Regions from separate parts of the Staphylococcus lugdunensis genome, predicted to be linked through region 2. Evidence: a T-box and tRNA genes for the amino acid it is inferred to sense, from the RefSeq annotation. Region 2 holds a T-box; the other holds one or more tRNA genes.
The links. The T-box of region 2 lies ahead of serS (serine--tRNA ligase). A T-box ahead of a tRNA ligase gene usually reads a tRNA of that ligase, here a tRNA-Ser.
Positions count from the first base shown of each region.

Region 1: it has a tRNA-Ser gene. The T-box ahead of serS (serine--tRNA ligase) is inferred to sense a tRNA for this amino acid. The anticodon was not compared.

Region 1 covers NZ_CP014022.1:1,292,755-1,308,248, forward strand. Annotated here, with positions in the region: rRNA gene AL499_RS06130 (23S ribosomal RNA) at 1-2,544, opposite strand, end outside; rRNA gene AL499_RS06135 (16S ribosomal RNA) at 3,036-4,586, opposite strand; gene recR (recombination mediator RecR) at 5,107-5,703, opposite strand; gene AL499_RS06145 (YbaB/EbfC family nucleoid-associated protein) at 5,710-6,027, opposite strand; gene dnaX (DNA polymerase III subunit gamma/tau) at 6,115-7,845, opposite strand; gene AL499_RS06155 (GNAT family N-acetyltransferase) at 7,911-8,435, opposite strand; RNA gene ffs (signal recognition particle sRNA large type) at 8,763-9,032, opposite strand; gene treR (trehalose operon repressor) at 9,120-9,857, opposite strand; gene treC (alpha,alpha-phosphotrehalase) at 9,869-11,506, opposite strand; gene treP (PTS system trehalose-specific EIIBC component) at 11,584-13,029, opposite strand; tRNA gene AL499_RS06180 (tRNA-Ser) at 13,322-13,414, opposite strand; gene AL499_RS06185 (glutamate synthase subunit beta) at 13,462-14,937, opposite strand; gene gltB (glutamate synthase large subunit) at 14,955-15,494, opposite strand, start outside.
Region 2 covers NZ_CP014022.1:1,426,349-1,441,842, forward strand. Annotated here, with positions in the region: gene mnmE (tRNA uridine-5-carboxymethylaminomethyl(34) synthesis GTPase MnmE) at 1-1,002, opposite strand, end outside; gene rnpA (ribonuclease P protein component) at 1,152-1,499, opposite strand; gene rpmH (50S ribosomal protein L34) at 1,579-1,716, opposite strand; gene dnaA (chromosomal replication initiator protein DnaA) at 2,367-3,734, shown strand; gene dnaN (DNA polymerase III subunit beta) at 4,021-5,154, shown strand; gene yaaA (S4 domain-containing protein YaaA) at 5,504-5,746, shown strand; gene recF (DNA replication/repair protein RecF) at 5,743-6,858, shown strand; gene gyrB (DNA topoisomerase (ATP-hydrolyzing) subunit B) at 6,868-8,802, shown strand; gene gyrA (DNA gyrase subunit A) at 8,839-11,523, shown strand; gene AL499_RS06805 (NAD(P)H-hydrate dehydratase) at 11,681-12,499, opposite strand; T-box leader at 12,751-12,954, shown strand; gene serS (serine--tRNA ligase) at 13,021-14,304, shown strand; gene AL499_RS06815 (AzlC family ABC transporter permease) at 14,598-15,293, shown strand; gene AL499_RS06820 (AzlD domain-containing protein) at 15,290-15,494, shown strand, end outside.

The DNA.
Region 1 (15,494 bases), 130 kb from region 2:
TGCGATGAGCCGACATCGAGGTGCCAAACCTCCCCGTCGATGTGAACTCTTGGGGGAGATAAGCCTGTTATCCCCGGGGTAGCTTTTATCCGTTGAGCGATGGCCCTTCCATGCGGAACCACCGGATCACTAAGTCCGTCTTTCGACCCTGCTCGACTTGTAGGTCTCGCAGTCAAGCTCCCTTATGCCTTTACACTCTATGAATGATTTCCAACCATTCTGAGGGAACCTTTGAGCGCCTCCGTTACCTTTTAGGAGGCGACCGCCCCAGTCAAACTGCCCGCCTGACACTGTCTCCCACCACGATAAGTGGTGCGGGTTAGAAAGCCAACACAGCTAGGGTAGTATCCCACCAGCGCCTCCACGTAAGCTAGCGCTCACGTTTCAATGGCTCCTACCTATCCTGTACAAGCTGTGCCGAATTTCAATATCAGGCTACAGTAAAGCTCCACGGGGTCTTTCCGTCCTGTCGCGGGTAACCTGCATCTTCACAGGTACTATGATTTCACCGAGTCTCTCGTTGAGACAGTGCCCAAATCGTTACGCCTTTCGTGCGGGTCGGAACTTACCCGACAAGGAATTTCGCTACCTTAGGACCGTTATAGTTACGGCCGCCGTTTACTGGGGCTTCGATTCGTAGCTTCGCAGAAGCTAACCACTCCTCTTAACCTTCCAGCACCGGGCAGGCGTCAGCCCCTATACATCACCTTACGGTTTAGCAGAGACCTGTGTTTTTGATAAACAGTCGCTTGGGCCTATTCACTGCGGCTCTTCTGGGCTTGCACCCTAAAGAGCACCCCTTCTCCCGAAGTTACGGGGTCATTTTGCCGAGTTCCTTAACGAGAGTTCGCTCGCTCACCTTAGAATTCTCATCTTGACTACCTGTGTCGGTTTGCGGTACGGGCACCTGTTATCTATCTAGAGGCTTTTCTTGGCAGTGTGAAATCAACGACTCAAGGAAACAATTTCCTCTCCCCATCACAGCTTGACCTTATGAGTGCCGGATTTGCCTAACACTCAGTCTCACTGCTTAGACGTACAATCCAATCGTACGCTTCGCCTATCCTACTGCGTCCCCCCATCGATTAAAACGATACTAGGTGGTACAGGAATATCAACCTGTTATCCATCGCCTACGCCTGTCGGCCTCAGCTTAGGACCCGACTAACCCAGAGCGGACGAGCCTTCCTCTGGAAACCTTAGTCAATCGGTGGACGGGATTCTCACCCGTCTTTCGCTACTCACACCGGCATTCTCACTTCTAAGCGCTCCACATGTTCTTGCGATCATGCTTCAACGCCCTTAGAACGCTCTCCTACCATTGTCCAAAGGACAATCCACAGCTTCGGTAATATGTTTAGCCCCGGTACATTTTCGGCGCAGTGTCACTCGACTAGTGAGCTATTACGCACTCTTTAAATGATGGCTGCTTCTAAGCCAACATCCTAGTTGTCTGGGCAACGCCACATCCTTTTCCACTTAACATATATTTTGGGACCTTAGCTGGTGGTCTGGGCTGTTTCCCTTTCGAACACGGACCTTATCACCCATGTTCTGACTCCCAAGTTAAATTAATTGGCATTCGGAGTTTGTCTGAATTCGGTAACCCGAGAGGGGCCCCTCGTCCAAACAGTGCTCTACCTCCAATAATCATCACTTGAGGCTAGCCCTAAAGCTATTTCGGAGAGAACCAGCTATCTCCAAGTTCGATTGGAATTTCTCCGCTACCCTCAGTTCATCCGCTCACTTTTCAACGTAAGTCGGTTCGGTCCTCCATTCAGTGTTACCTGAACTTCAACCTGACCAAGGGTAGATCACCTGGTTTCGGGTCTACGACCAAATACTCAACGCCCTATTCAGACTCGCTTTCGCTACGGCTCCACATTTCCTGCTTAACCTTGCATCAAATCGTAACTCGCCGGTTCATTCTACAAAAGGCACGCCATCACCCATTAACGGGCTCTGACTACTTGTAAGCACACGGTTTCAAGTTCTCTTTCACTCCCCTTCCGGGGTACTTTTCACCTTTCCCTCACGGTACTGGTTCACTATCGGTCACTAGAGAGTATTTAGCCTTAGGAGATGGTCCTCCCAGATTCCGACGGAATTTCACGTGCTCCGTCGTACTCAGGATCCACTCAAGAGAGAATATATTTTCAACTACAGGATTATTACCTTCTTTGATTCATCTTTCCAGATGATTCGTCTAATATATTCCTTTGTAACTCCGTATAGAGTGTCCTACAACCCCAATAAGCAAGCTTATTGGTTTGGGCTCTTCCCGTTTCGCTCGCCGCTACTCAGGGAATCGATTTTTCTTTCTCTTCCTCCGGGTACTAAGATGTTTCAGTTCTCCGGGTCTGCCTTCTAACATGCTATGTATTCACATGTCGATAACACAACATAACTTGTGCTGGGTTTCCCCATTCGGAAATCTCTGGATCAATGCTTACTTACAGCTACCCAAAGCATATCGTCGTTAGTAACGTCCTTCATCGGCTTCTAGTGCCAAGGCATCCACCGTGCGCCCTTAATAACTTAATCTTCCACACTGCGCTTCAAAATGGTTCAACTCATTATCTGAATACGATTTCTTTTAAAGCTCATTCATTTTGAGTCAAACGCTCGCATGCTTCGTTGTTTCATCATTTCTAATGCTCATTTACAAAAGTAAACTGCGCTTAGAAATGCTTCAACGCCTCGCCTGACAAACGTTTTCTTTCAAAATTATATAAGTGTGTATGTGTTATTAATCTTGTGAGTGTTCTTTCGAACACTAGCGATTATTTCTTATGAATTCAAGCTTATTTAAAACTCTAATTCACTCGGTTTTGCTTGGTAAAATCTAATTTACTTACTTATCTAGTTTTCAATGTACAACAATCAATTTTAAATGAAGCATTGGCAAATAGTATTATTTGTCAAACGCTCTCTTTTAAAACGATTTATTTGAATGTTAATAAACATTCAAAACTGAATACAATATGTCACGTTATTCCGCATCTTCGCAGAAGATGTTCCGAATATATCCTTAGAAAGGAGGTGATCCAGCCGCACCTTCCGATACGGCTACCTTGTTACGACTTCACCCCAATCATTTGTCCCACCTTCGACGGCTAGCTCCAAATGGTTACTCCACCGGCTTCGGGTGTTACAAACTCTCGTGGTGTGACGGGCGGTGTGTACAAGACCCGGGAACGTATTCACCGTAGCATGCTGATCTACGATTACTAGCGATTCCAGCTTCATGTAGTCGAGTTGCAGACTACAATCCGAACTGAGAACAACTTTATGGGATTTGCTTGACCTCGCGGTTTCGCTGCCCTTTGTATTGTCCATTGTAGCACGTGTGTAGCCCAAATCATAAGGGGCATGATGATTTGACGTCATCCCCACCTTCCTCCGGTTTGTCACCGGCAGTCAACTTAGAGTGCCCAACTAAATGATGGCAACTAAGCTTAAGGGTTGCGCTCGTTGCGGGACTTAACCCAACATCTCACGACACGAGCTGACGACAACCATGCACCACCTGTCACTTTGTCCCCCGAAGGGGAAGACTCTATCTCTAGAGCGGTCAAAGGATGTCAAGATTTGGTAAGGTTCTTCGCGTTGCTTCGAATTAAACCACATGCTCCACCGCTTGTGCGGGTCCCCGTCAATTCCTTTGAGTTTCAACCTTGCGGTCGTACTCCCCAGGCGGAGTGCTTAATGCGTTAGCTGCAGCACTAAGGGGCGGAAACCCCCTAACACTTAGCACTCATCGTTTACGGCGTGGACTACCAGGGTATCTAATCCTGTTTGATCCCCACGCTTTCGCACATCAGCGTCAGTTACAGACCAGAAAGTCGCCTTCGCCACTGGTGTTCCTCCATATCTCTGCGCATTTCACCGCTACACATGGAATTCCACTTTCCTCTTCTGCACTCAAGTTTTCCAGTTTCCAATGACCCTCCACGGTTGAGCCGTGGGCTTTCACATCAGACTTAAAAAACCGCCTACGCGCGCTTTACGCCCAATAATTCCGGATAACGCTTGCCACCTACGTATTACCGCGGCTGCTGGCACGTAGTTAGCCGTGGCTTTCTGATTAGGTACCGTCAAGACGTGCACAGTTACTTACACGTTTGTTCTTCCCTAATAACAGAGTTTTACGATCCTAAGACCTTCATCACTCACGCGGCGTTGCTCCATCAGGCTTTCGCCCATTGCGGAAGATTCCCTACTGCTGCCTCCCGTAGGAGTCTGGACCGTGTCTCAGTTCCAGTGTGGCCGATCACCCTCTCAGGTCGGCTACGTATCGTTGCCTTGGTGAGCCGTTACCTCACCAACTAGCTAATACGGCGCGGGTCCATCTATAAGTGATAGCAAAACCATCTTTCACTATTGAACCATGCGGTTCAACATATTATCCGGTATTAGCTCCGGTTTCCCGAAGTTGTCCCAGTCTTATAGGTAGGTTACCCACGTGTTACTCACCCGTCCGCCGCTAACGTCAAAGGAGCAAGCTCCTTATCTGTTCGCTCGACTTGCATGTATTAGGCACGCCGCCAGCGTTCATCCTGAGCCAGGATCAAACTCTCCATAAAAAATTATGATGTTTGATTAGCTCATAAATACTAATTAAATCTTTGTAACGTTTCGTTACATTATTGGAATTAACGTTGACATATTGTCATTCAGTTTTCAATGTTCATTTCTTACCGACGAGAATTAATTATACTAGCTATAGCCATAAAAGTCAACAACTATATATAATTAATTTTTATTTGAAATGCTAAGTTGATTTGCTCAACAAATAAATACTATACAAGATGAGTGTCTTTATCACAATAGTAAAAATTACACCTATTCATTTACATTTAAAATACGTCTCACCATAAAGCGAACAATATTTTGATTAGAGAGTAAATAGTTCGCCTATCCACTCGATTTTTGTATGAAAATTTATAAATATAGTCATAATACCGCATTTTTACAAATTTTAGTTTGTAGCAAATTTTTATGAAAAAATTAAAAAAAGCCAATTAAGTCGCTCTAAAACATATAAGTTCTTAATCTATCAGAATTAATATATGTTAAGCGCGCCTTATTGGCTCAACTCATTTACTACATTTCAGTTCTTCCAGCGATTGCTTTTGAAAGTGTGACTTCATCTGCATACTCTAAATCTCCACCAACTGACAAACCTTGTGCAAGTCTTGTTACTTTAATGCCTATTGGTTTAACAAGTCTAGAAATATACATCGCTGTCGATTCACCTTCAAGATTTGGATTCATTGCTAATATAAGCTCTTTCACTTCTTCATCTTTTAATCTTTCTATTAATGAAGGGATGTTTATATCTTCAGGCCCAATACCATCCATTGGCGATATAGAACCATGTAAGACGTGATAAAGCCCTTTATACTCCCGCATTTTTTCCATAGCAATAACGTCTTTATCATCTTCGACTACACAAATCACTGTCCGATCCCTTTGCTTATCTTCACAAATATAGCAAGGGTCATTTTCTGTGATATGTCCACAAACACTGCAATAAGTTAACTCTCTTTTGACATCAACAAGTGCCTTCGCAAATTGAACTACGTCGTCTTCTTTCATATTTAGAGTATGAAAAGCCAGACGTTGAGCCGTCTTAGGACCAATGCCTGGTAATTTCATAAAACTGTCTATGAGTTTAGATATAGGTTCTGGATAATGCATGAGTTATCACATTCCAGGAATGTTTAGGCCTTGTGTATGTTTACCTAAGCGCTCTTGTGTTAGCTCATCAGCTTTGTTCATTGCTTCATTCGTAGCTGCTAAAACTAAATCTTGTAGCATTTCAATATCATCTGGATCAACAGCTTCTTCTTTAATTTCAACATCAACTACTTCTTTATGTCCAGTTACAGTTACAGCTACCATACCACCGCCAGCTGTACCTACAATACGCTCATCTTTAAGCTTTTCTTGTTCTTGAGCCATTTTCTTTTGCATTTTTTGCATTTGTTTCATCATTTGTTGCATATTTCCGCCACCGCGCATAATATCATTTCCTCCTTGAATAAACATCTATTTGTTCAAATTATACTTTTATTTCATTATACATACGAAAATAACTGTTGTCATGTCTTACTCTTCATCAACAAGATGCACGGTTTCATCTCCAAATAAGTCTCGCGCTTTTTGTGCGACATCAGTGGGTTGTGATTGTTCTCTCGTCTTAGTTTGCTGTGATGATTCATCCTGTGTTTCATGTTGCTCACCATTATGATTTTTGCGCTGTTGTATATATTCAGATCTGACTCTTAACCATTGATCAGATGGTACACCAACAACTTGGACGTTCTTATTGATAATCTCACAAACAACACTTTCTATATTATTTCTTTTTTCTACATCCTTATTGACTATTTCACAATGAATTTCTTCCTCAAATTTCACTAGTACATTTGTTTCACTTGCAGCCACTGGTTCGGAATTCTGTAGCAAGCTTACTAATGATTTTCTATCGTTATTTTTAGCATGGTCAATAACGTCATTCCAACGCCCTTTTAACAGTTTAATATCTTCTTTATTTGCATTATCTAATACTTTAGTAATCTTGCTCATTGAAAATGCATGTTTCACTTCTACATTACTTCTTGTTGCACGTTGAGCAGTTGGCTTTTGTGGTTTAGCAATAACACCTTGGGCTTTAAGTGTCTTAAGTTCATTTTCAAGTTGTTCCATTCTTTGTAACAAAGCATCATTTGTTGGTTGTGTTACCGCAGCTGGTGTAGCAACATTTTGGACATTTTCTGGACTGGTTTTCATCATTTCTGCAATTTTTACTAATAAAACTTCGAAATGTACGTTCTGATTGACACTAAAACGAATAGAAACAAGCGTATCATTAATAATATCAATCATATGGTACAACATTTCTAAATCAAAATCTGCTAATGCATCATATGTCATTGACTCGTCTGCTGTTTTACTCATGATGGTATCTCTGACAAAATAAATCATATCATTGATAAGGCGATTAACCTCTTTACCTTCAGAAATAAAATGATGGTAACGGGTGAACGCTTCACGCACATCGCCATTAACAATATCCTTAAATAAATCATTAAGTGCCGCTTCGTCTACACTTCCTGTTACGTCTAAAGCGTCTTTCAGTGTTAAGTGGTCATCTCCAAACGCAATGGCCTGATCCATAATACTTAATGCATCACGCATGCCACCTTCAGATGCTTTAGCTATAAATTCTAGGGCTGCAATATCATAATCGATTTGTTGTTCATCAGCCACAAAGCGCAACCGTTCCACGATTTGCTCACTATTAATGGCTTTAAAATCAAATCTTTGTGCCCTAGAAATGATTGTCGGAGGAATTTTGTGAGGTTCTGTTGTTGCTAATATAAAAATCGCATGTGCAGGTGGCTCTTCTAACGTTTTTAACAACGCATTAAATGCCCCTGTAGTTAACATGTGAACCTCATCTATAATATAAACTTTGAATTTCGATTCACTAGGTGCATACTTCACTTTATCTCTAATATTTCTTATTTCATCTACGCCATTATTACTTGCCGCATCAATTTCGATGACATCGGAGTTAGTGCCTGTCGTAATGCCCCTACATATCGCACATTCATTACAAGGCTCACCATCATTACTATTTAAGCAATTGATTGCTTTTGCAAACACTTTAGCAATACTTGTTTTTCCTGTACCTCTTGGGCCACTAAAAATATAGGCATGTGATTGCTTACCTTTCGATATCGCATTTTTCAGCGTTTGCGTTACGTGTTCTTGTCCAACAACATCGGAAAAGCTTTGAGGTCTGAACATTCGATACAATGCCTGATAATTCACTTCTACACCTCCATAAACAATTACTCATTATTATATCATGGGTTCTCCATTTTATATCAATTCATTTATACTACATCTGCATCTTTTACTTTTCCATGCGGATAGTCTGTTAATTGATCCCATAAAAACTTCACTTGTAGCTGTTCTAACGTACTTTCGTCGGAATAAATATCGTAAATTTCTGCCTTTTCATAGCCCAACTGTTCAAAATAATCAGGCGCTCCAGATACAATGATCGTATTAAAATTTTCTGCTCTAGCACGTTCTTCAACAGCATTTACTAAAGCTTTGCCGATTCCTTGAGCTCTTACTTCTGGATCTACGGATAATGATGCAAGTTCAAGTGCAGGATACTTCGCATCTTGCGCAACGATATTAATTTTACTTAACATAACATGTCCTACTACTACAGCTGCTTCATCTTTAGCAATTACTTCTAGTTCATATTGATAACTTGGCGACTGTCTTAACCTTGCTACTAGCGCTCTTTTTGCTTTACCTTTTTTCGGATTTTCTGTATAACTTTGTTCGATTTTTTCTAGCGTCTGAGTATAATCTACTTCAGTTAAGGTGCTTAAATATACTTGCATATATCCTCCTGAACATTGTATGCATAGACGCAAATACATGCACTTTCATTATATAGCACATAGTTAAAATGAAATGCATCAGCATAGCTTTAATTTATAACAGTTTAAATGTATCAAATTTTTGCTATATTCGCTATTTTAATCAAAAGGGCAGTAGTAAAATCATATTTCATCACAAAGATTTTGTAACTTTGCTTCTGGAAATGCATTGTGCCAGTCCTCTCTGTTGAGGCTCCGAAAATGTAATTAGAGGCTGAGTTATTAAATATATCTCAGCCTCCTCGTATTGTATTTATTTATAGTAAAGTTTTGATTGTATATAAAAAGCCGCACACCTCTGAATCGAACACAATTCATAAACGTTACCGAAGTCGACAGCTAAATCTCGGCTACCCTACGGCACATATGAGGATCCACTTAATGCTGCTTCCGTCAGGACCTGACATGATTCATGGGTTCATATTGCATAGGACCGAAATCTTCAAACACTACGTGCTTCGGGCAGACTTCACAAAATTGTGCCCTCAACAAAGGAATTAAGTCTCGCATAAAGCGGATTTCGAGTATAGGGAACCGCTACCTCCCCACCTAGCACGGCAAGAATTATATTACTATAAATAAGCATTGATATGCAAGTGTAATGTCTATCATTTAGAATAGATGCGTAATCAATAAATCACATTTTTAATAGTTGTGATAACGTCGTGAAAATTCTTTAAAAGTGAAATCTGTAGCAATATGCTTTGAAATATTATATTGAAAAGCTGTCGTATCTTTAAGATAAATAATACTTCTAACTGTTGCCGAATATGGTGGCTCAACATTTCCAAATATACTTAACTCATAATCATTAAATGCTTCGAAGGTAATCGCTTTACATGAATAACTAATTTGTAAGTTGAGTTGTTGCTCAATATAATTATATATCGAATCCTCTACAACTTCTCGACTCAAACTTGGTACTTGGGATGCCAAAAAGAAATCTTCATCTAATATTTTAACTTTCCCATCAATACTTCGAGTACGTACAATGTGTAGAAGTCTTTCATAGTTTCTCAACCCTAATTTTTCTTTAACAACTGGGAATTCATGTGCATAACATGTTTCGTTGAGAAGCATTTCCGTATGGTGGGTGAGCCCTAATTGTTCCTTTATTTCTTTAAAACTAATTAAATCCGAAAATGGGAATTCCGTTACGCCTCGATATATAACAACAGAGCCCTTACCTCTTATTTTCTGAATCATACCATCAGCTACTAATAAATCTAATGCTTTTCTCACTGTTTCACGTGAAGCTTTATTTATATTCATTAACTCATGTTCCGATGGTAATTGACTCCCTTTAGTATAACTTCCATTCAAAATGGCTGTTTTTAATTGGTTATAAATTTTTGTGAATTTCTTAATTGTCACTTGGTTCACCAATTCCTTATCTATAATTCTTGCTCAACCACCAACGCTCCATATCCAGTTATTTGTCGGTTTGATATTTCCCCGTTTCTAATAATTGTTTTTCCTTTAATGTTTAAATCTTCTGGTAATCGTACTGGTTGCTGTGAAAAGTTAGCGACAACTAACCATGAAGTTGCTTGATAATTACGTCGATATATAAACAACTTGTCATGTGCCATATATAGCGCTTCTATATTTCCGTAAGTCACAATATCATATTGGTGTCGAATGTCAATCAATTGTCGATATGTTTGTAAAATAGATTGCTTATCTTGCATCGCTTGTTGAACATTTACTTGTTCATAATTTTGTGCTAAATCAATCCAAGGCTTACCTGTAGTGAAACCTCCATAAGCTTCATTATTCCATTGCATAGGTGTGCGTGAATTATCTCGAGACTTTTGTCCTAAAATCGTAAGCGCCTCTGCATCACTTTCACCCTGTGCAGTTAATTTTTCATACGCATTATGAGATTCAATATCGCGATATTGTTCTATAGTAGTAAAATGTGGATTGGTCATACCGATTTCTTCACCTTGATAGATGTACGGTGTCCCTTGAAGCATATGCAACACAATTGCTAACATTTTAGCACTGGCTTGGCGATTTTCTTCAGTCGAATCATCTCCAAAACGTGACACGACACGTGGTTGATCGTGATTACACCAGAATATCGCGTTCCAACCCCCACCTTGATAAATGCCTATTTGCCATTCCATCAAAATTTCCTTCAACTTGAGAAAGTTTAACTTAGCATTTGACCACTTTTCACCATTAAGATAATCAACTTTGAGGTGATGGAAATGAAATACGCTGTTAAGTTCTTGACGCTCTGGTTTAGTATATTTAATGCAATGTTCAATCGTTGTTGATGACATCTCACCAACTGTCATCATTCCTTTATCGCCGAAAGTATTGCGGTTTAACTCATGTAAATACTGATGAACACGTGGTCCATCCGTATAAAATTCTTTTCCAATTTTTGATGAATCTTTAAATTCACCTTTAGATATAAGATTAATAACATCAAAACGGAAGCCATCTACCCCAAATTTAATCCAGTAATTAACAATATCATATAACGCTTGACGTACCTTTTCATTTCCCCAATTCAAATCAGCTTGTGTTACATCGAAAAGGTGAAGATAATACGCATCAGTCTTCTCATCATATTGCCATGCATTTCCACCAAACTTTGATTCCCAATTCGTCGGTGACCCATCTGGAGATGTTTTAAAAAAATAAAAATCACGATACGGGTTGTCTTTTGAACTGATTGCTTGTTTAAACCATTCATGTTCTGTAGAAGTATGATTAATGACAATATCTAACATAACTTTTAGATTACGGTCATGTGCTTCAGAAATCAATGTTTGAAAGTCTTCTATGGTGCCAAATCGTTCATTGATTTTAAAATAATTACTAATATCATAACCATTATCATTCATAGGTGATTCATAAATCGGGGTTAACCAAATATAATCAACACCTAAATATTGTATATAGTCCAGTTTGTCAATGATACCTTGTAAATCTCCTTCACCACTCCCAGTTGTATCGTTAAAAGATTTCGGATAAATTTGATAAACTACGGATTTTCTCCAGTCATTGTTTGCCATGTCCTGCTCCTTTTTATATGTTATTCGTATAGAAAAACGCATCTCGGTTATAATGATTAATCTATACGTCGTTCAAATTATTTTTCTGCTTCTGGAGGTGTTACAATTTTTTTCGTTTTTTCATGACTAAATTTTGCTAAAAATACCGTTAATATTGCTGGAATCACTAATGCTGCAATAGTTATAGGAAGATATACCGGCCACCAAAATTGATGTTGAATAGAAATAAATGCAGGAAATCCGCCTACACCTACATTACCTAGCACTCGATTCGCCCCCACAATTGCACCTAGTATCGCTGATGTTGATATCGCTGCTACAAATGGATATTTTAGAGGTAAGTTCACCCCAAACATTGCTGGCTCTGTTACCCCAAGAATGCCTGAAATACTTGAAGTTAATGCTAATCCCTCTTCTTTAACCATTTTGCGTCGTTTATACACATACCAAGCTCCAAATGCTGCTGAACCTTGACACATGTTTGAAATAGCAACAATTGGCCATAGATAAGTGCCTCCCAATTTACTGCCCATCAATTGAAAGTCAACTGCTAAGAACATATGATGTAACCCTGTAATAACAAGCGGGCCATAAAGTAATCCATATAAGAAGCCTCCTAGCCATCCAGCATATTCAAATACAAATTGTATTGCACCTGTAATACCAGTACCAATGACTAATGCAATTGGACCTATAATGACAAATGCTAAAAAGCCGGTAACTAAAAGCGCAATAGGCCCTACCACCAACATCTTAATGGAATCATGAACTACCTTATTTAATGCTTTTTCAATTTGTGCCAATACATATGCTGCAAACAACACTGGCAAGACTTGTCCTTGATAATTTAATTGTTTAATTTCTAAACCAAATAAATGCCATGTAGGAATATGTCCCTTGCCAATATCATATTGAGAGACCAGTTGTGGATGCATTAATATGAGTCCAAGTACTAATCCTAAGATAGGACTTCCCCCAAATACACGCATACTACTCCACCCAATAAGTGCAGGTAAGAAAATAAAAGCCGTACTACCAATCACATTAACGATATTAGAAATATCTCCTAATTGCTGATATTGTTCGACTAATGGCTTAGACCCAAAAAGCCCTTTCATCGTTAATAAGTTGTTAATTCCCATCAATAAACCCGCTGTAACTAATGCAGGTAAAATTGGAATAAAAATATCTCCTAATAACTTAATCAGCCGTTGTAAAGGGTTCCCTTTTTTTGCAGCTACTTGCTTAGCTTCATCTTTGGAAGCCTCTTCAACACCCGTTTCATCTATAAAGTGCTTATATACTTCCTCTACTGTTCCTGGTCCAATAACAATTTGATACTGATGATTTGCTTTAAATTGCCCTTTGACCAATGGATTGTCACTTAACATGTCTTTATTTACTTTATTATCATCTTTAAGCACGATTCTTAATCGAGTCACACAATGCGTTGCTGCATCAATATTTTCTTTACCACCAATTGCTTGTACAATGTGCTGCACACCTTTTCTATTTACAGCCAAGTTAGCCACTTCCTTTTTATCTTTGCTTCAGTATAACTTGTCTAGACAAGTTATGTAAAGGCTTTCATTATTGGAGTGGTTTGTTTTTAAAATAATCTCTTAGGATACAATAACTCAAATTATTTAACGATGTTGATTTTCCTTTTCAGTAATTCATTAGTAAATGGTTTAGTTCACACTTCTTTTTTGACTTATTCAATATTTTAACTATTCACTTAACACGTAAAAAAGCAAGCCCTTATTAACTAAGCGCTTGCATTAAATATCTATTAGTCTTGGATTTTAAATATAATGGCGGAGGAAGAGGGATTCGAACCCCCGCGGGCCGTTAAGCCCCTGTCGGTTTTCAAGACCGATCCCTTCAGCCGGACTTGGGTATTCCTCCAATGAACACAATAAACATCTTATTATAGCGTTCATTAAAAGTCAATATTATTTTATATGTTGTGCCATGTTTTTTTGAGTTAAATAATGATGGACTGCTTTAGCAACTCCACGTCCTTCTCTAATAGCCCACACAACCAAACTTTGTCCGCGTCGCACATCTCCAGCAGCAAAGATATGCGGATGATTTGTTTGATAATTTATGTCATCGGCTACTATTTTATTACGTTCTGTAGCAATATGAAATGCATGTGGCACTGTATTTTCTGTACCAACAAATCCAATGGATAGCAACACTAAGTCTGCTGGCCAGTGACGTTCTGTACCATCAACGATTGACATACCATTTTCTGTTTGCTCTAAAACTTGTGTAAAGACACCTCTAACATATCCTAAATGGTCTACATCATAGCGCATAGTTTGAACACCATAAGCACGTGGTTCTTTACCAAAGCGTGCTTCATATTCTTTATGGGCATAATCCATTTTGAATACTGGCATCGCAAGTGGCCATGCTGTATTGTAATCAACGGTCATCTTTTCTGGCAACCGTGTATATTTATTGAACTGAACCACAGACTTACAGTTTTCACGTAAAGCCGTAGCTACGCAGTCTGCTCCTGTATCACCTGCGCCAATAACAATAACATTTTTATTTTTTGCCGTAATAGTTGGCTGATTTACTTCACCATTTAACACCTGCATTTGTTCAGTTAGATAGTCCATAGCAAAATGAATTCCAAATCCCATCCGTCCTTCTAATGGTAAATCTCTAGCCTGTTGGGAACCTGTACATAGAATAATAGCATCAAACGTATCTTCTAACGTTGTTTTGCTGATATCTACCCCCACCTCAACATCAGTCTTAAAGCATATACCTGCTTCTTCCATTAATGCAATACGGCGGCGAACTACATTCTTGTCCAATTTCATATTAGGAATACCATACATCAGCAAACCACCAGGCTCGTGGGCCTTTTCAAATACTGTAACCTGATATCCTTGATAGTTTAATTCCTCAGCAGCAGTTAAACCAGCCGGTCCACTACCAACTATAGCCACCGATTGATTTCTAGAGGTACGAGGGTATTTAGGTGAAACCCAACCATGCTCATAAGCTTCATCAATAATAGTGCGCTCAATTCCTTTTATAGCAACTGATTCTCTATTGATTTTCATAACACATGAGTTTTCACATGGTGCTGGACAAACTCGGCCAGTAAATTCCGGAAAATTATTTGTTTCTTTTAGACGCTCATAAGCACTTTTAAAGTCTTGATGATACACTAAATCGTTCCATTCAGGAATGTAATTACCAATAGGGCAGCCTATCGTTTCTTTGCCATAAGGTAGCCCCGTCTGACAAAAAGGTGTGCCACAATCCATACATCGAGCACCTTGAATCCTTGCTTCCTCTTTAGTAAAACGTTGTTGAAATGGCTGATGATTTAACAGTCGATCTGCTAATGATAATTCCGTCAGCGATTGTTTGTCATACATCATAAAACCCTTATATTCCCCCATGACCATCGCTCCTTCCATCAATACACTAACGTCGGTTGCAATGCTTTATCTATCGACGTGCTATCATCATTAAAAGCCGCCAATAATGCATCAGCATCACTGCTATACTGACGTCGTTTTATCTCGATTTTTTGCATCATTAATTCATAATCTTTTGGTATCACTTTAACTGCACGTGACTCTATTTGGTCAAACTGTTTAAGCACATCACGTGCTTTCGTACTATTTGTATAGGCGATGTGTGCCTCTAGCATTTGACGGATTAATGCTTGTTCTTCTTGATGTACAACTTGTTTAAATGCCAAAGTCTCTAGTGCATGTGTAGCTTTGAATGCTTCAACATCACTCGGGAAGACATAACATACACCACCACTCATACCTTGACCAAAGTTTTTACCTACGTCTCCTAGTATGAGCACGTGTCCTCCTGTCATATACTCTAGGCCATGATCTCCGATTCCTTCTACAACAACATTCACACCGCTATTACGAATACAAAATCGTTCGCCAGCACGACCATTAATATACGCCTCTCCGGCGGTAGCACCATAAAAACA
Region 2 (15,494 bases):
AACAATTACGATAACATCTTCATTTTCAATTACTTCAAATAAAGTACGATCTTCTTTTGTTAAAGGCTCATTATAATTAAGAACAAACAAAATTAAATCGGCTTGACTTAAAGCTTTACGAGAACGTTCAACACCTATTTTTTCTACTATATCTTCTGTGTCTCTAATACCTGCTGTATCAACTAATCTTAATGGTACGCCTCTTACGTTAACGTATTCTTCTAACACATCACGTGTTGTTCCTGCAACTTCGGTCACGATTGCTTTATTATCTTGAATAAGGTTGTTAAGCATTGAAGACTTGCCTACGTTTGGCTTACCAACGATGACTGTTGATAAACCTTCTCGCATGATCTTACCTTGAGCACCTGTCTCTAATAACTTGTCAATCTCGGCTTTAATATTTTTAGATTGTTCCAATAAAAATTCGGTCGTAGCATCTTCGACATCATCGTATTCAGGATAATCGATATTCACTTCTACCTGTGCCAATATTTCTAAAATAGATTGTCGCTGTCGTTTTATTAAATCACTTAAACGCCCTTCAATTTGATTCATCGCAACTTTTGATGCGCGGTCTGTTTTAGAGCGAATAAAATCCATAACTGCTTCTGCTTGTGATAAGTCTATCCGTCCATTTAAAAAGGCACGTTTAGAATATTCTCCTGGTTCAGCCATCCTTGCACCATGAGTCATAGTCAATTCTAACACGCGATTAATGGTCAATATGCCGCCGTGACAATTAATTTCAATGATATCTTCTCTAGTAAACGTTTTAGGCGCACGTAATACAGATATCATTACTTCTTCTACTACTTCATTCGTTTCAGGATCAACAATATGACCGTAGTTTATCGTATGAGAATCGACTTCAGCTAATTTGTATTTCCCTTTATAAAGCTTATCACCGATTTCAATTGCTTGTGGTCCTGATAGTCTGACTATTCCAATAGCACCTTCTCCCATCGGTGTCGAAATACTAGTAATTGTATCGAAATCCATAACGCTACTCGCCTCCTTATTCAAGTAAAATTTCATTTTAACATTGTAAATTGTTTCATTTTAAATTGCGAGTATCCCGCTTTATATCTTTAGGTAAGTGTTCGGTTTGTCTGATGTTAGACTTACGGATGTCTAATTATTTCGTCTTGCTAAATTTTTTTATTAAATACTTTAGCTATTTTTAAGACATGTTCCAAACTACTTTGAATTTCTAAAGTCGTCATATTTTTAGCTGGATGCCTAGCAATAACAATGATGTCTTTGGCAATAATATCTTGTTTGTGTACTTTAAAATTCTCTCTGATCGCACGTTTAATCTTATTGCGTATCACTGCATTCCCAATCTTCTTAGAAACACTGATACCTAAGCGAAAATGAGCTATCTGATTCTGATATGTGTATACGACAAATTGTCTGTTTGCTACTGACTTTCCATGGCGATAAATCAATTGAAAATCAGCATTTTTTTTAATTCGATATGCTTTTTCCACGTCCACATCACTCGCTTAATTCATTATCTTATTTTAATATAATACATTCTAAACGAAAAAAAAGACCACTGATGAATCAGTGATCTTATGCTGATAAAACTTTGCGACCTTTACGACGACGACGCGCCAATACTTTGCGGCCGTTTTTAGTGCTCATACGTTTTCTGAAACCGTGCACTTTACTGTGTTTACGTTTATTTGGTTGATAAGTACGTTTTACCATGCAAAACACCTCCATCTTTAACTAATAACTAACTCTTTTCATTCACCTGAGCCAATGAAACTGATTATTTTAATAGATAAATATCATTTCTGTTTATCAGAAATCTTCATTTGTTTTCGTTTTATCTAGTCATAATTCAAGCAACTACTACAATATAACAAAATACTTTTTATAAAGCAAGATAGTTTTAGCTGAACACCAAAAATATTTTCATCACAGTTTTAATGAAAATAAACACTACATATATTTCAATTTAAAAGCAATCAGTATAATTATTTCCCGTAACTGTTATCGTCAAAATATGAGACGTGCATAAGTTATCCACTTATACACAAAAACAACCAAATAAGCTGTGGATAATTTTGCAGTTATGCACATAGTTACGCTCGATTTAACCACATATTCACAGTTATTTGACATGTTCTAAGCTTAACAATTATAATTGTGTGGATAAGTTGCTCGAATATTGATTTTATAAGGGGTTATTTATTCAAATTATATACAATTTGGTTGTGAATAAAGAGATAAACTAAGTGAGTTATCCACTATTTGTGATTAACTTGTGGATAATTATTAACATATTGTGATTATCTTTATCCACCATACTGAATTTTGTGTATAAGTCAAAATTAAAGAAAGATGGAGTTTTTATGTCAGAACAAGAAATCTGGGAAAAAGTTTTAGAAGCAGCAAAGTTACATATTTCAGAAACAAGCATGAACACCTTTTTAAAAGATTCGGAACTATACAAAATTGAAAATAATACAGCAATTGTGCTTGTTGGTTATGAATTTTATGCTAGTTGGCTCAACCAAAAGTACTCAGCCATATTCGAATCCATCTTTTCAGAGATAATGGGATTAGATATTACACCTAAGTTTCTTACAGCCGAACAACTTGCTGAAATTGTTAGTGAAGGGGATTCAGCATCTAAAAAAGCGCCTGCATCATCAAAAGCTAAAGCAGAGGATGAACATGACGCGCACGTAGGTACTGATCAATTTAATACACATAATACCTTCGATACATTTGTCATTGGGCCAGGTAATAGATTTCCGCATGCCGCAAGTTTAGCAGTTGCTGAAGCGCCTGCCGAAGCATACAATCCTTTATTTATCTATGGTGGTGTTGGACTAGGTAAAACACATTTAATGCATGCAATTGGACATCATGTTTTAAGTAATAATCCTAATGCCAAAGTGCTTTATACTTCTAGTGAAAAATTTACAAATGAATTTATCAAATCTATTCGTGACGGCGAAAATGAAGCCTTTCGTGAAAAATATCGAAATATTGATGTGCTGTTAATCGATGATATTCAATTTATTCAAAACAAAGAGCAAACACAAGAAGAGTTCTTCCATACATTCAATGAATTACATCAAAATAATAAGCAAATCGTTATTTCTAGTGACCGTCCTCCAAAGGAAATCGCTAAACTGGAAGACCGCTTACGCTCGCGCTTTGAATGGGGATTAATCGTTGATATTACACCACCAGATTATGAAACACGTATGGCAATCTTACAGAAGAAAATGGAAGAAGAAAACTTAGAAATACCAATGGAAGCCTTAAACTATATAGCTAATCAAATTCAATCAAATATTAGAGAATTAGAAGGTGCACTAACCAGATTATTGGCTTATTCTCAGTTGCAAGGACGACCTATTACTACTGAACTCACTGCTGAAGCACTCAAAGATATCATTCAAGTTCCAAAATCTAAGAAAATAACAATACAAGATATTCAAAAAGTTGTTGGCCAGTACTATAGTGTACGGATTGAAGATTTTAGTGCAAAGAAACGTACCAAATCCATTGCATATCCAAGACAAATTGCAATGTATCTGTCTCGCGAACTTACTGATTTCTCATTGCCTAAAATAGGTGAAGAATTCGGAGGACGTGACCATACGACAGTTATTCATGCGCATGAGAAGATTGCAAATGATATTAAAACCGATTCAACTTTCAAACAAGAAGTAGAAAATCTTGAAAAAGAAATTAGGAATCAATAAGTGGGAAATTATTTTCATTGTTTAGCTATAGATTAGCCCGTCAATTTATGGGAATATATAACTGTAATATTTCTTAAATGAGACTATATATTTAAAATACGATAATGTGATTTTGTGGATAATGTGTAAAAGTCATACACACAGTACACAGTTTATCCACATGTGCATAACTTAGCTATCATCAATGATTGAGAGACTTATCCACTAATCCACAAGCCCTACTACTATTACTATGAATTTAAAACCTATATAATTATATATAAACGACTGGAAGGAGTTTAATTTAATGATGGAATTCACAATAAAACGAGATTACTTTATTACACAACTCAATGATACGTTAAAAGCAATCTCACCTAGAACAACATTACCGATTTTAACTGGTATTAAAATTGATGCTAAAGATAATGAAGTGATTTTGACCGGTTCAGATTCAGAGATATCTATTGAAATTACAATACCCAAACAAGTAGATGGTGAAGATATTGTTACCATTTCTGAAACTGGTTCAGTTGTACTTCCTGGTCGTTTCTTCGTTGATATCATTAAAAAGTTACCAGGAAATGAAGTTAAACTATCTACAAACGAACAATTTCAAACACTTATTACATCTGGACATTCTGAATTCAATCTTAGTGGCTTAGATCCAGATCAATATCCACTATTACCACAAGTTTCAAGAGACGATGCGATTCAACTATCGGTTAAAGTACTAAAAAATGTGATAGCACAAACGAATTTCGCAGTGTCCACCTCAGAAACACGACCAGTATTAACTGGGGTTAACTGGCTTATACAAGATAATGAATTAATATGCACAGCAACCGATTCACATCGTTTGGCTGTTAGAAAATTGCAGTTAGAAGATAACTCAGAAAATAAAAATGTCATCATTCCAGGAAAGGCTTTATCTGAATTAAATAAAATTATGAGTGATAGTGAAGAAGATATTGATATCTTTTTTGCACAAAACCAAGTTTTATTTAAAGTTGGCCATATCAACTTCACATCTCGTTTGTTAGAAGGACATTATCCAGATACAACACGCTTGTTCCCTGAAAATTATGAAATCAAATTAGGCATTGATAATGGTGAGTTTTATCATGCGATTGATCGTGCGTCATTATTAGCACGTGAAGGTGGAAATAATGTCATTAAATTAAGTACAGGAAATGACGTCGTTGAATTATCTTCAACATCTCCTGAAATTGGTACAGTTAAAGAAGAAGTAAATGCAACCAATGTTGAGGGCGGAAATTTAAAAATTTCATTTAATTCTAAATACATGATGGATGCGTTAAAAGCCATCGATAATGATGAAGTAGAAATAGAATTCTTTGGAACAATGAAACCATTCATTTTAAAACCTAAAGCCGATGACTCAGTAACACAGCTTATCTTGCCAATCCGCACATATTAAAACACATAGCGTATATGATTTAGTTCAAATCAAACAAAAGAGAGCAATCTTGCTTTCTTTTGTTTATCAATGCTTCATATAAAGCCTCTAAGAGCTTAAATTAGAGGCTAATTTTTAATTTATGATGAAGTTTTAGTAAATATGTTAAATGCGTTGTATGCCCCTTTAAAATGCAAAAAACGATATAAGCTACTTTAAACCTCTACTTATTCTCATTTTTACTGTATTGCATCATTTTTTATTGTAAATAACAAAATAAATTATTTGTTAAGCGCTTACACACTTTCTTTTAAATGAAATTTCCTGATAAAACAGGTATAATATACTAATGATATGAAAAAGAAACGGAGTGATTAATTTGGTTCAAGAAATTGCTGTTGCAGGAGACATTACTTTAGGTCAATTTTTGAAGACTGAGGGTATTATTGAATCTGGTGGACAAGCAAAATGGTTTCTCCAAGATGTTGAAGTCTTGATTAATGGAAGTCGAGAAACACGTCGTGGTAAAAAATTAACACATCATGATCGCATTGCTATTCCAGAAATTTCTGAAATAGACGACTTCATTATCATTCATCAAGGTGAACAATGAAATTAAAAACACTCCAATTAGAAAACTATCGTAACTATGAAGCAGTTACGTTAAATTGTCATCCAGAAGTGAATATCCTTATTGGTGAGAACGCTCAAGGGAAGACGAATTTACTTGAATCAATTTATACTTTGGCATTGGCTAAAAGCCACCGTACTTCAAATGACAAAGAGCTTATACGTTTTAAAGCTGAGTATGCTAAAATAGAAGGTGAGCTAAATTATCGCCACGGAACAATGCCACTAACAATGTTTATAACTAAAAAGGGCAAACAAGTTAAAGTGAACCACTTAGAACAAAGTCGACTAACTCAATATGTCGGTCATTTAAACGTGGTTCTTTTTGCACCTGAAGATTTAAATATTGTTAAGGGGTCTCCACAAATAAGACGTCGATTTATCGATATGGAATTAGGACAAATATCAGCAGTATATCTGAATGATTTGGCTCAGTATCAGCGTATTCTTAAACAAAAGAATAATTACTTAAAGCAGTTACAATACGGACATAAGACGGACGTCACTATGTTAGAAGTCCTAAATCAACAGTTTGCGCAATATGCATTAAATGTCACTTTAAGACGCGAGCATTTTATTCATGATTTAGAAGCTCTAGCACAGCCCATTCATGCGGGAATAACAAACGATAAAGAAGCGTTATTACTTAATTATTTACCAAGTATTAAATTAAGTGATACAAGCCAAGATGAATCTATTTTATTGTCAGAAGTAATTACGTTTTTAAATGACAATCTTGATAGAGAAATTGATCGTGGTGTTTGTCTTTTCGGTCCGCATAGAGACGATTTGGGATTTAATGTAAATAGCATGGATGCACAGACTTATGGTTCACAAGGTCAACAACGTACGACGGCGTTATCAATTAAACTAGCAGAAATTGAATTAATGAATATTGAAGTTGGGGAATATCCAATCTTATTACTGGATGACGTTTTAAGTGAATTAGATGATTCGAGACAAACACATTTATTAAGTACGATTCAACATAAAGTACAAACATTTGTAACGACAACATCGGTAGACGGTATCGACCATGACATTATGAATAATGCAAGGTTATATCGCATTAACCAAGGTGAAATTATTAAGTAACAGAAAGTGATGGTGACTACATTGTCAGATGTAAACAACACAGATAACTATGGTGCTGGACAGATACAAGTATTAGAAGGTCTTGAAGCGGTTCGAAAAAGACCAGGTATGTATATTGGCTCGACTTCAGAAAGAGGTCTACATCATTTAGTTTGGGAAATTGTAGATAATAGTATTGATGAAGCTTTAGCAGGATATGCAGATCAAATAGAAGTAATTATTGAAAAGGATAATTGGATTAAAGTAACGGATAATGGCCGTGGCATTCCAGTTGATATTCAAGAAAAAATGGGGCGCCCAGCAGTTGAAGTTATCTTAACAGTCTTACATGCCGGCGGTAAATTTGGCGGCGGAGGCTATAAAGTTTCGGGTGGACTTCATGGTGTAGGATCTTCCGTTGTAAATGCGTTATCCGAAGACTTAGAAGTCTATGTACATCGAAATGAAACGATTTACCATCAAGCTTATAAAAAAGGTGTCCCTCAATTTGATTTAAAAGAAGTTGGGGAAACAGATAAAACAGGTACGGTGATTCGCTTTAAAGCGGATAGCGAAATTTTTACCGAAACAACAGTATATGATTACGATACATTGCAAAAGCGTATTCGTGAGCTAGCCTTCTTAAATAAAGGTATTTCTATCACATTAAAAGATGAACGTGATGATGAAGAACAACGAGAAGATACATATCATTACGAAGGCGGTATTAAATCATATGTTGAGTTAATGAATGAAAATAAAGAGCCGATTCATGAAGAACCGATTTATATTCATCAAATGAAAGATGATATTGAAATCGAAATAGCCATTCAATATAACAGTGGTTATGCGACGAATTTATTATCTTATGCGAATAATATACACACGTATGAAGGCGGAACGCATGAAGATGGTTTTAAACGTGCACTAACACGTGTATTAAATAGCTATGGTACAAAAAGTAAGATTATTAAAGAAGACAAAGATAGATTGTCAGGTGAAGATACACGAGAAGGTTTAACGGCCGTAGTGTCAATCAAACATGGTGATCCACAGTTTGAAGGACAAACAAAAACAAAATTAGGAAACTCAGAAGTACGTCAAGTGGTAGATAAACTATTTTCTGAGTATTTCGAGCGCTTCTTATATGAAAATCCAAATGTGGCACGCATCATTGTTGAAAAAGGAATTATGGCTTCACGTGCACGCGTTGCAGCTAAAAAGGCGCGAGAAGTAACACGCCGTAAATCTCATTTAGAAATTTCAAGCTTACCAGGTAAATTAGCAGACTGTTCAAGTAAAAATCCTGATGAAAGTGAAATCTTTATTGTAGAGGGTGACTCTGCCGGGGGGTCTACGAAAGAAGGTCGTGACTCTAGAACACAAGCAATTTTGCCGTTAAGAGGTAAAATCTTAAATGTTGAAAAGTCACGTTTAGATCGCATACTAAACAATAACGAAATTCGCCAAATGATTACTGCATTTGGTACTGGTATTGGTGGAGAATTTGATATTTCAAAAGCACGTTATCATAAAATTGTTATTATGACGGATGCTGATGTTGATGGTGCGCATATTAGAACGTTATTATTAACATTCTTCTATCGCTTTATGCGTCCACTTATCGAAGCAGGTTATGTTTATATCGCGCAACCACCATTATTTAAGTTAACGCAAGGTAAACAAAAATATTATGTCTTTAATGATAAAGAATTAGATAAATTAAAATCAGAGTTAAGCCCAACACCTAAATGGCAAATTTCTCGATATAAAGGTTTAGGAGAAATGAACGCAGATCAACTTTGGGAAACAACGATGAATCCAGATAATCGTATGATGTTACAAGTAAGATTAGATGATGCCATTGAAGCGGATAAAACATTCGAAATGTTGATGGGTGACGTTGTGGAAAACCGTCGTCAATTTATTGAAGATAATGCGGTATATGCAACTTTAGATTTCTAAGCACTATGAAATGAACTTTTGAAGGAGGATTTCTTGATGGCTGACTTACCACAATCAAGAATTAATGAACGAAATATAACCAGTGAAATGCGAGAATCATTCTTAGACTACGCCATGAGTGTTATCGTTTCACGTGCTTTACCTGATGTTCGAGATGGTTTGAAACCTGTACACAGACGTATACTATACGGTTTAAATGAACAAGGTATGACACCAGATAAACCATATAAGAAATCAGCACGTATCGTGGGTGATGTAATGGGGAAATATCACCCTCATGGTGACTCGTCAATTTATGATGCAATGGTTAGAATGGCGCAAACGTTTAGCTATCGTTATCCGCTCGTAGATGGTCAAGGTAACTTTGGTTCTATGGATGGTGATGGCGCTGCAGCAATGCGTTACACCGAAGCAAAAATGACTAAAATTACGCTAGAACTTCTTCGAGACATCAATAAAGACACGATTGACTTTTTAGATAATTATGATGGTACTGAAAGAGAGCCGGCAGTCTTACCAGCACGCTTCCCTAACTTATTAGTTAACGGTGCATCAGGTATTGCAGTAGGTATGGCTACTAACATTCCTCCACATAATTTAACTGAAGTCATTGATGGTGTGTTAAATCTCAGTAAGAACCCAGACATAACCATTGCTGAATTAATGGAAGATATTAAAGGTCCGGACTTCCCAACCTCTGGTATAATTTTAGGAAAAAGTGGTATTCGTCGTGCATATGAAACAGGTCGAGGTTCCATTCAAATGCGTGCACGCGCAGAAATTGAAGAACGTGGTGGCGGTCGTCAGCGTATAGTCGTCACAGAAATTCCTTATCAAGTTAACAAAGCTCGTATGATTGAAAAAATTGCTGAATTGGTACGTGATAAAAAAGTAGACGGTATTACTGATTTACGTGATGAAACAAGCTTACGCACCGGTGTAAGAGTTGTAATTGATATTCGTAAAGATGCTAATGCCAACGTAATTCTAAATAATTTATACAAGTTAACGCCATTACAAACATCATTTGGTGCGAATATGATTGCCCTTGTTGATGGGCGACCAAAGTTAATTAACTTAAAAGAAGCATTAGTACAATATTTAGAACATCAAAAGGTTGTTGTACGTCGTCGTACAGAATATAACTTAAGAAAAGCAAAAGATCGTGCCCACATCCTTGAAGGTTTACGTATTGCGTTAGATCATATTGATGAAATTATTAGCACTATCCGCGAGTCAGAGACGGACAAAGTGGCAATGACTAGCTTACAAGAACGCTTTAAGTTAACTGAGCGACAAGCTCAAGCAATTTTAGATATGCGTTTGCGCCGTTTAACTGGATTAGAACGAGATAAAATCGAAGCGGAATATAATGAATTATTGGCATACATCGATGAACTTGAACGAATTTTAGCTGATGAAGAGGTCTTATTACAATTAGTGCGTGATGAACTGACTGAAATTAAAGAGCGTTTTGGTGATGAACGTCGAACGGAAATTCAGTTAGGTGGCATTGATAATATTGAGGATGAAGACCTCATTCCTGAAGAACAAATCGTGATTACGTTAAGTCATAATAACTACATTAAACGATTACCAGTATCAACTTACCGTGCTCAAAATAGAGGCGGCAGAGGTGTGCAAGGTATGAATACATTAGAAGAAGACTTTGTTAGCCAATTGGTTACGTTAAGTACACATGACCATGTGCTCTTCTTTACGAATAAGGGTCGTGTCTACAAACTTAAAGGCTATGAAGTACCAGAATTATCTCGCCAATCTAAAGGTATTCCAGTCGTTAATGCAATAGAACTTGCGAATGATGAATCAATTAGTACCATGATTGCCGTCAATGACTTAGAAAGCGAAGGTAACTATTTAATTTTTGCTACTAAAAATGGTATTGTGAAGCGTTCAGCATTAAGTAACTTTTCACATATCAATAAAAACGGTAAAATTGCGATTGGCTTTAAAGAAGATGATGAACTTATTGCGGTACGCTTAACAGATGGTCAACAAGATATCTTAATTGGTACAGCACATGCATCACTTATTCGTTTTGCAGAAACATCGCTACGTCCACTTGGTCGTACTGCTGCCGGTGTTAAAGGCATCACTTTAAGAGAAGGAGATACCGTAGTAGGTTTAGATGTTGCTCATTCAGAAAGTGAAGATGAGGTCTTAGTCGTTACTGAAAATGGTTATGGTAAACGTACGCCAGTAAGAGAATATCGCTTGTCTAATCGTGGTGGTAAAGGTATTAAGACTGCTACGATTACGGAACGAAATGGTAACGTTGTTTGTATCACTACAGTTACTGGAGAAGAAGATTTAATGATTGTCACAAATGGTGGCGTTATTATTAGATTAGACGTTCAAGATATTTCACAAAATGGTCGTGCTGCACAAGGTGTAAGATTAATGCGTTTAGGTAATGAACAATTTGTATCAACTGTTGCTAAAGTACAAAATGATTCAGAAGATGATGAACAGAGTGAAGCAATGACAGATGATGATAATAAATTAACTAACGATAGTGAAGAAGTCATTGAAAATAGTGCACCAGGTGATGCAATTCATACAGAGGCTCCTGAAGCAGAACATGAAGATAATGACAATACATCAAATGATGATCGTATTGATGTTAGACAAGATTTTATGGATCGTGTGAACGAAGACATAAATCATAGTGATGCAACTGAAGATGATCATGAAGAATAAATTGGTATAAAAAGAAAACATAGTCACGCTTTAGAGTTGCTAGAATAGTAGTGCAGTTGGCTGACTTTATCAGTGCCCTTTTAGGGCTGGCCAGTATGAAAGGTTTATAGCCGCAAAACAAACCACCCGTGTGAACGGGTGGTTTTAATTTAAAATCTTATGCTTTAACTTCTAATTCTTTCATGACATATGGAATCTTACTGATTAAAGTTGAAGGTGGTACAACGTACATTTTTTCAGAGAGTTTTTCACCAATGTAGCTATGTGTATATGTGGCACTTGTGACAGCGTCTTTATAGTTATCAAATTGTCCTACAAAACTTGTAATCATACCTGCAAGTGTATCACCCATGCCACCTGTAGCCATTGCTGGGCTACCAATAGTAAGCTTGTAATCTTCTTCTTTGAAATAGATTTCTGTACCATGTTTTTTTAAGACAACTGTTGCACCAAGTTTATCAACTGCTTCGCGATTACGTTCGTAAGTTTGTTCTTCAATTGGAATACCACTTAAACGTTCCCATTCCTTTTGATGTGGCGTAAATATAACGTGACATGTCGGAATTTCTGGTTTAAGCTTGCTAAAAATTGTAATTGCATCGCCATCAACAATCAAGGTTTGATGAGGCTGAATATTTTGTAAAAGGAATGTAATCGCATTGTTGCCTTTAAAATCACAACCTAGCCCTGGACCAATCAGGATACAATCGGTATTTTCAATCATTTTAGTCAACATTTTAGTGTCATTAATATCGATAACCATGGCTTCTGGGCAACGTGAATGCAACGCTGAATGGTTTGTAGGATGCGTTGCGACCGTAATCAATCCACTACCACTAAAAACACAAGCGCGTGCTGCTAGCATAATTGCGCCACCTAAATTTACTGTTCCACCAATGAGTAATATTTTGCCGTAATCACCTTTATGTGTTTCATCTTTTCTTTTAGGGATATTAACTGAATTTAACGTTTCCATTATATATCCTCCTTTAACCTATACTTTAACTGTATGATAATGATTAAATGTCTATTTTTTCTATATATTCTAAGTCCTATAAATACAATAGAAAATACTATACCTGTAATCGCATTTCGTCAATAGATTTTATAATGAATTCAAGTAGAAGAAAAAGTGGCAATTTTGTAAATATTATTATCTATACAAGTTATGGCTTAGAATTTAACTTGAAATGTGAAAGATACTTTGCTATATTGAAATTAACTTAATAAGTTATTGTTCGTAGGATAAGTAGTATAAACATGTTGATTTCAGAGAGCTTGTGGTAAAAGTGTGAACAAGTAATCACTATTTATATGAATCTACCTACTCATGTGAGCAATCGGTAATACCGTTATAATAGTGAAGTGCAATTGATGCTTTAGCATGAATTGTTAAATAGGGTGGCAACGCGTAAAGACCACGTCCCTTGTCTAGGGATGTGGTCTTTTTTGTGTTTTGCTGCACTATATATAAATTTTGGGAAGGATGAATATTACATGTTAGATATTAGATTATTTAGAACTGAGCCTGAAAAAGTTAAGGATAAAATTAAACTACGCGGGGATGATCCTAAAGTAGTTGATGACGTGCTTCAATTAGATGAACAACGCCGTAAATTAATTGGTCAAACTGAAGAAATGAAAGCGAATCGCAATAAAGTAAGTGAGCAAATTGCTGAAAAGAAACGCAATCAAGAAAATGCGGATGATGTTATTAAAGAAATGCGTGAGCTAGGCGATAAAATTAAAGAAATTGACACTAAACTTAACGAAATTGATAACAAGATCAAAGATACATTAATCCGCATTCCTAATTTAATCCATGATGATGTGCCACAAGGGGCTTCTGATGAAGAAAACGTAGAACTTAAAAAATGGGGAACGCCACGTGACTTCGACTTTGAGCCAAAAGCACATTGGGATTTAGTTGAAGAATTAAACATGGCTAACTTTGAACGTGCTGCAAAAGTATCAGGTGCGCGTTTTGTTTATTTAACAAAAGACGGTGCACAATTGGAACGTGCTTTGATGAACTATATGATTACGAAACATACAACACAACATGGTTATACTGAAATGATGGTTCCTCAGTTAGTAAATGCTGATACAATGTTTGGTACTGGACAATTACCTAAATTTGAAGAAGATTTATTTAAAGTAGAAAAAGAGGGTCTATACACAATACCTACAGCAGAAGTACCATTAACAAACTATTATCGTGATGAAATTATTCAACCAGGTGTCTTACCTGAAAAATTCACTGGCCAATCTGCTTGTTTCCGTAGTGAAGCTGGATCTGCTGGTAGAGATACAAGAGGTTTAATCCGTTTGCATCAATTCGATAAAGTTGAAATGGTTCGCTTTGAAAAACCAGAAGATTCTTGGAATGCACTAGAAGAAATGACAACGAATGCGGAAGCGATTTTAGAAGAGCTTAAATTACCATATCGTCGTGTTATTCTATGTACTGGAGACATTGGATTCAGTGCTGCTAAAACATATGACTTAGAAGTATGGTTACCAAGTTATAATGATTATAAAGAAATTAGTTCATGCTCAAACTGTACAGATTTCCAAGCGCGTCGTGCAAATATTCGATTCAAACGTGATCATGCTGCTAAGCCAGAATTAGCACATACTTTAAACGGTAGTGGACTTGCTGTAGGACGTACGTTTGCGGCAATTGTTGAAAACTATCAAAATGCTGACGGTTCAATTACTATTCCAGAAGCTTTAGTGCCATTCATGGGCGGTAAAACAGAAATTAAACCAGTTAAATAAATAGCGTTATTTGTTGACGCATCGTTATATGTCATAGATTAAATCATCATACAGGGAAAGATTGAGAAAGATACGAACTCAATGGTTTCCCTGTTTTTTTAATGATAAGTTATTTGAATGCGAGTAGTCTAAATAATTATCAGAAAAATTTATTAAAATTAAAGGTACTTATATAAAGATTTTTAGACATTCGTTTGTCTAACGTCAGACAAACGGAATTATAAAAGGATTGATACAGTTCTAGTGTTATATTAGACTTATCTTGGTTATTAAATAAAAAGAGGAGGCATAAAATGGATACACATCTTTCCTTTAAACAAGGTGTTAAAGAATGTATACCTACATTATTAGGTTATGCAGGTGTAGGTATTTCTTTTGGCATTGTAGCTGCATCACAACATTTTAGTTTATTAGAAATTATCCTTTTATGTCTGATTGTTTATGCGGGAGCAGCTCAGTTTATTATTTGTGCGTTAGTCATTGCAGGTACACCGATTACAGCAATTATCGTGACGACGCTTATTGTCAATTCACGTTTTTTCTTATTATCAATGACACTTGCACCCAATTATAAGCAATATGGGTTATGGAATAGGGTAGGGCTATCTTCAATATTGACAGATGAAACATTTGGCGTGGCTATTTCACCTTATTTAAAAGGTGAAAAAATTAATGATCGCTGGCTTCATGGCTTAAATATTACGGCATATGTCTTTTGGACGATTGCGTCGATTGGCGGTGCCGTGTTTGGCAAATTCATAAGTAATCCTGAAGTTTTTGGACTAGATTACGCTATTACAGCAATGTTTGTCTTCTTAGCTATTGCGCAGTTTGATGCTATTACCAATTCTAAACTTAAAATATACATTGTTTTAATCATCTCTGTTATTGTCATGATGTTTATCTTTAGCTGGTTTATGCCAACTTATGTGGCAATATTATTGTCTGCTATCATTGCTTCGACATTAGGGGTGGTGATGGAACGATGACAACATCTTGGTATATGTTTGCTATTATCTTTTTTAGTGGTTTAGTTACTTTGATAATTCGAATTGTGCCTTTTATTATGATTACACGCATACAATTATCTGAGAAGGTTGTTAAATGGCTGTCTTATATTCCTATTACACTGTTTACTGCATTAGTTGTAGACGCTATGATAAAACAACCATCGCACGGCTTAGGCTTTA